2 regions of the Clostridium septicum genome follow, and region 2 is predicted to be linked to the other one. Evidence: a T-box and tRNA genes for the amino acid it is inferred to sense, from the RefSeq annotation. Region 2 holds a T-box; the other holds one or more tRNA genes.
What was found. The T-box of region 2 lies ahead of alaS (alanine--tRNA ligase). A T-box ahead of a tRNA ligase gene usually reads a tRNA of that ligase, here a tRNA-Ala.

Region 1 (3,433 bases), 1.5 Mb from region 2:
GGGCTGAAGTCGTACCGTAAGGAGCGGTGGACTGATTACGAGTGAGAATGTTGGCATTAGTAGCGAGATGTGAGTGAGAATCTCACAGGTCGAAAATCTAAGGTTTCCTGGGGAAGGCTCGTCCGCCCAGGGTTAGTCGGGACCTAAGCCGAGGCCGATAGGCGTAGGCGATGGACAATCGGTTGATATTCCGATACCACTACAATCGTTATTATCGATGGTGTGACGGAGAAGGATAGGATGTGCTAGCGATTGGAAATGCTAGTCTAAGCGTTTAGGGAGTTGAAATAGGCAAATCCGTTTCAACAATCCTGAGGCGTGATGGGGAAGGCCATTAGGCTGAAGTATCTGATTCCATGCTTCCAAGAAAAGCATCTAGAGAGAGAAGTAGTGCCCGTACCGCAAACCGACACAGGTAGATGAGGAGAGAATCCTAAGACCAGCGGAAGAATTGCAGTTAAGGAACTAGGCAAATTGACCCCGTAAGTTAGCGAGAAGGGGTGCCTACGAGAGTAGGCCGCAGAGAATAGGCCCAAGCAACTGTTTAGCAAAAACACAGGTCTCTGCTAAAGCGCAAGCTGATGTATAGGGGCTGACGCCTGCCCGGTGCTGGAAGGTTAAGGGGAACACTTAGCGCAAGCGAAGGTGTGAACTTAAGCCCCAGTAAACGGCGGCCGTAACTATAACGGTCCTAAGGTAGCGAAATTCCTTGTCAGGTAAGTTCTGACCCGCACGAATGGCGTAATGACTTGGGCACTGTCTCAACTGCAAATCCGGCGAAGTTGTAGTGCGAGTGAAGATGCTCGCTACCCGCGATTGGACGGAAAGACCCCGTAGAGCTTTACTGTAGCTTAGCATTGAATTCCGATATTGTCTGTACAGGATAGGTGGGAGACTTGGAAACTAGGGCGTCAGCCTTGGTGGAGTCAACCTTGGGATACCACCCTGACAGTATTGGGGTTCTAACCGGACGCCATGAATCTGGTGACGGGACATTGTTAGGTGGGCAGTTTGACTGGGGCGGTCGCCTCCTAAAAAGTAACGGAGGCGCCCAAAGGTTCCCTCAGAACGGTCGGAAATCGTTCGAAGAGTGCAAAGGCAGAAGGGAGCCTGACTGCGACACCCACAAGTGGAGCAGGGACGAAAGTCGGGCTTAGTGATCCGGTGGTACCTCGTGGGAGGGCCATCGCTCAACGGATAAAAGCTACCTCGGGGATAACAGGCTGATCTCCCCCAAGAGTCCACATCGACGGGGAGGTTTGGCACCTCGATGTCGGCTCGTCGCATCCTGGGGCTGTAGTAGGTCCCAAGGGTTGGGCTGTTCGCCCATTAAAGCGGCACGCGAGCTGGGTTCAGAACGTCGTGAGACAGTTCGGTCCCTATCCGTCGCGGGCGTAGGAAATTTGAGAGGAGCTGTCCTTAGTACGAGAGGACCGGGATGGACTGACCTCTGGTGCACCAGTTGTTCCGCCAGGAGCATGGCTGGGTAGCTAAGTCGGGAAGGGATAAACGCTGAAAGCATCTAAGCGTGAAGCCCCCCTCAAGATGAGATTTCCCATAGCATAAGCTAGTAAGACCCCTTGAAGAACACAAGGTTGATAGGTCAGAGGTGTAAGTGTGGTAACATATTTAGCTGACTGATACTAATAGGTCGAGGGCTTGACCAAAACAATAAGATGAAACTCAGCAGAGCTGAGTGAATTCGAGAAACGAAATCAAAGATTTTGGCTTCATTCATGTGCAATTTTCAGAGAACATTCTCTGAAAAGGTAAAGTAAGAACTAAACTGAGATTTAATTGTTGAAAAGGAAACTCAGCATAGCTGAGTGGGTTCGATATCTAAATCAAAGATTTAGGATCTCACACCATCTGGTGATGATGGCGTAGAGGAAACACTCCTTCCCATTCCGAACAGGAAAGTTAAGCTCTACAGCGTCGATGGTACTGCACGGGAGACTGTGTGGGAGAGTAGAACGTTGCCAGGTCATATGGGGGTATAGCTCAGTTGGGAGAGCACTTGCCTTGCACGCAAGGGGTCAAGAGTTCGAATCTCTTTATCTCCACCATATAAAGCTACGAATTAATTCGTAGCTTTTTTTGTTATATATAATATATACTTAACAATATTTGATAATAAAAGGGTATAGTGTTATTATTTTTATATATAAGTTTATAAAAAGGCTAGGTGAACATATGTCATTTTATAGAGTTAAGCAGTTCTTATGGGCTATAGGATCAACATTTAAAAAGGTAGATTATGATTATTTAAGAAAATATTTAAATGAAGAAGAAATAAAGTTATTTAATACATTAAAGCATAATGAGAAGCATCATTGTATAAGAGTATGTAAAGATTCTATATCAATGAAAGAGGAAAATAATATAGATGTTGATGTTATGAAACTCGGAAAAGCTGCATTACTTCATGATATAGGAAAAAGTAAGTTTAAATTAAATGTATTCGAAAAGTCTATTGTAGTACTTTTAGATAAAGCTACAAATGGAAAAATTAATAGATATAATAATATAAAGCAAATAGATATATATTATAATCATCCTAAAATTGGAGAAAAAATTTTAAGAAAATATAATTACGATGAAGAATTTCTTCAAGTTATTAAATATCACCATAATAATAAAAATACTAATAATAGGATATTAGACATAATAAGTATATGTGATGATAAAAATTAGGAAGGGAGAAATTTTATGGCATCTACAAAAAGAAGAGAAGATATAATAAGGTTATTAATGACTAGTAATTTGCCTATAAAAGGAACAGATTTAGCTAAGAAATTTGGTGTTACTAGGCAAATAATAGTTAAAGATATAGCTATATTAAGGGCATCAGGTAATTCTATTATAGCAACTCCTGATGGTTACATTTATAATGCAATTAATAATAAGATTAAGAGTATTATTGCAGTAAATCATAATATTAACGAAACAATAAGTGAACTTGAAACAGTTGTTAAATATGGAGGAACTATTGAAGATGTAATAATAGAACATTCTTTATATGGTGAAATTAGAGGGAATTTAATGATTAAGAATTTGTATGATTTAAATAAATTTCAAGATGAGTTTAATAATAAGAATGTTAAACCACTATCTAATTTAACTAATGGAATTCATCTTCACACTATATCAGCAGATAGAGAAGAGGATATAGAATCAATAAAACTGGAGTTAAAACAGAAAGGGTTTTTGCTATAGTAAGATCAGGAGGGAGTATAGGTCATGGATTATGATATTCTTATATTAGGCGGTGGAATAATAGGCTGTTCTGTAGCTTATGAGTTGTCAAAATATAATTTTAATATAGCTGTTATAGAGAAAGATTATGATATTGCAGATGACATATCTTTTGTTAATACATCTATAGTTTATGATGGTTCAGAAACATCTGATAATGTAATGGCTGGACTAGAGT
Region 2 (3,433 bases):
GTTTTATCAGTTACTATATAGCCTTTTTCTCCTTCTTTAAGCTCATCTTTAAAACTTTCGTCACCTGCTAATACTAATACTTTTCCTTCTATTTCTATATTATTATAACCAACAAATTCAGTTTCTATAGAAGCCTCTATTTTATTTATTGGATTTTCATCACTACCCATGTATGATGTTTCTCCTCTTGCACTTCTTGCTCTTTCTCTTTGAGCTTCCATTTGTTTTTTAAAGGCTTCTTTATCAACATTCATTCCCTTTTCTTCTAAGATTTCTTCAGTAAGCTCTATTGGGAATCCATAAGTATCATATAACTTAAATGCTTCTTCACCCTTTAAAGTCTTTTCTTTATTTTCTTCTAGCTTTTCAATATATCCATTTAATATTTGCATTCCTGCATCAATTGTTTCATTAAATCTTTCTTCTTCTAAAGATACTATTTTTTCTATATAATCTTTATTTTCCTTTAGTTGAGGATAGGCCTCTCCATAATTTTCTACTACTGATTCTACTATTTCTGTTAAGAATAGTCCCTTTATTCCAAGTAATCTTCCATGTCTTGCAGCTCTTCTTAAAAGTCTTCTAAGTACATATCCCCTACCTTCATTACTTGGTTGAACTCCATCTGAAATAAGCATAGTTACTGATTTAACATGGTCAGTTATTATTCTTAAAGATATATCTTTAACTGAATCTTCACCATAAGTTACATTTGAAAGTTTTGATACTTTATCTAATATATTTTTTACTGTATCTATTTCAAATATGTTATTAACGCCTTGCATTATAGTAGCTATTCTCTCAAGTCCCATTCCTGTATCTATGTTAGGATGAGCTAATCTATTATAATTTCCTTCTTCATCCTTATCAAATTGAGTAAATACTAAATTCCAAAATTCAACCACTCTATCTTCATCACTAGCTTTTATAAATTCATCTACTGTTTTTATAACTCCATTACCTCTATCATAGTGAATTTCTGTACATGGTCCACATGGTCCAACTCCTATTTCCCAAAAGTTATCATCTTTTCCCAATCTAAATATTCTGCTTGGATCTACATCTGTCTTTTCACACCATATATCAAATGCTTCATCATCTTCTAAATATATAGTTACATATAACTTATCTTTTGGTATTTGCAAAGTTTTTGTTATAAATTCCCAAGCCCAAGGGATTATCTCACCCTTAAAATAATCTCCAAAAGAAAAATTACCTAACATTTCAAAGAAAGTCCCATGTCTTGATGTTTTTCCTACATTTTCTATATCCCCAGTTCTTATACACTTTTGACAAGTTGTTATTCTTGTCTTTGGTGGTTTTTGTAATCCTGTAAAATATGGCTTTAAAGGTGCCATACCTGCATTTATTAATAATAATGATTTATCATTTTTAGGTACTAAAGGAAAACTTTCAAGTCTTAAATGTTCCTTTGACTCAAAAAAGCTTAAATACGCTTCTCTTAATTCATTTGTTCCCATGAACTTCATAGTAAATTACCTCCATATGTTTATTATTTTTAATGAATTATTATTCTTAATTTCATTTTATATATAAAAAAAGTTTCCATCCCTAATAGAAAGGGACGAAAACATATTTCCGCGGTACCACCCTAATTATGCATAAAAATGCATCACTTAGAAAAATAAGACTCCAAGATAGCTTCAATATGTTCTATAAGAAGTTTACACCAACCACTTCCTCTCTAAATATAGATAATCATATTTACTCATTCTCTTCATTGTCTAATATATATTTTGTTATATTTCAATGAAATTATAGTTTATTTATTAAATTATGTCAATTATTTTACTTTAAAATACTTTATAAATTTACTTATTATAATATGTTATTTAAAATAAATAATCGTTTATATCATCATAAATAACCTTAATTATAACACCAATTGGAACTGCTAAAACCATTCCTAAAAATCCTCCCATTTTTTCTCCAATTAATAATAAAATAATAATTATTATAGGATGCATATTAGTGCTATCCCCTGTTATCTTAGGTGATAAAATATTACCTTCTATTTGTTGAAGAATAAATACCCCAATTATAGTCCATAAAGCTTTTACAGGTGAATCTATAAGAGCTATAATAACGGCTGGAATCCCTCCTATAATAGGGCCAAAATAAGGAATAATATTAAGTATTCCATTTAAAACAGCCAATATAAAAGCAAATCTAACACCTATTAACATTAATATAATAAATGTTAATATACCTATTATTAATGACAAAAGTAATTGGCTTATTATATATCTAGAAAGTATCTTATCTATGTTTTTTATCGCTTTTTTAGCTATAACTCTTTTTTCTGTAGGTAATACAAGTAGAATCTTATTGTATATAAGATCTCCATCTACTAGAAAATAATAAGTTACTATTGGAATTATAGCAAATGATACTAAATTTTCTAAAACAGACATCATATTTTCTAAAAAATTACTAGAAAATCCACTTAAATATCTATTAACCTCTTCATTTATTTCAGTATATATAGATTGAAAAAAAGATACATCATTAATTTTAAGTTTTATTGCTAAGTCATTTATGTATTTCTCTATATTGTCTAACATATCTCCAAAATTTAAGCTTTCCCTAAATATAGTTGGAAGAACTATATATAATGTTAAAAGTACTAAACTAACTATTAAAATTATTAATATTATAGAAGAAATCCTTTTACTTATATTAAATTTTTCACTTATATAATTTCTTAAAGGATTTAATGTGTAGGCAAATATAAACCCTATGAATACTATATTTACTATTGTATTTATGGTACCTACTTTAAAGTATATAAATATTAGTAATAAAGTAAATGCTATTAGTAATATTTTATTTATTAAGCTTTTATATTTTTTATAAATTTTCACTATATTTCTTATGAGGTATAGATTTTAATCTTATACTCTCGCTTCCATGATATAATATAAAATCTTCACCTAATATGCATTCACTTACCAAAAGTATTTCTTTCCCTTTAATCATTTTATCAAATATTCCTGAACTCATTACTAATCCTTTTATAGAAAAATCTGCTTTTTCTATAATTAAGTCTTCTAGTACTCCCTTCATTATGTTTTCTGTATCTATAATATCCATATCTTTTATATCTCCAAAACTTAACCCTTTATAATGCTTTATCTTCTTTACAATAATAACCTCATCTAATGAAATAATATCATCTATTTCTATAAAATTTTTATTAGATAATAATAAAAAATTAGATATAAAAAATCCCTTTACCTTTGCATTATAAAAATCAATACACAAATCATCTATAACTCCAAGGTATTTGCCTTTTATATCATAAACTTTCATAAGATAAAAATCCTTAGTTTTTAACATATAAACCTCTCTTTCTCTAATTTTACTAATATTAGTTTTTCCAAAAAATAAAAAAAAATCCCCACAATTTAAT

Region 1: it encodes a tRNA-Ala, which carries the amino acid that the T-box ahead of alaS (alanine--tRNA ligase) is inferred to sense. The anticodon was not compared.

What each region holds. Positions count from the first base shown of each region.
Region 1 covers NZ_CP023671.1:1,759,352-1,762,784, forward strand. Annotated here, with positions in the region: rRNA gene CP523_RS07805 (23S ribosomal RNA) at 1-1,667, shown strand, start outside; rRNA gene rrf (5S ribosomal RNA) at 1,869-1,985, shown strand; tRNA gene CP523_RS07815 (tRNA-Ala) at 1,991-2,066, shown strand; gene CP523_RS07820 (HDIG domain-containing metalloprotein) at 2,194-2,694, shown strand; gene CP523_RS07825 (transcription repressor NadR) at 2,710-3,216, shown strand; gene CP523_RS07830 (NAD(P)/FAD-dependent oxidoreductase) at 3,241-3,433, shown strand, end outside.
Region 2 covers NZ_CP023671.1:261,964-265,396, forward strand. Annotated here, with positions in the region: gene alaS (alanine--tRNA ligase) at 1-1,490, opposite strand, end outside; T-box leader at 1,579-1,751, opposite strand; gene CP523_RS01165 (AI-2E family transporter) at 1,854-2,885, opposite strand; gene CP523_RS01170 (PRC-barrel domain-containing protein) at 2,872-3,360, opposite strand.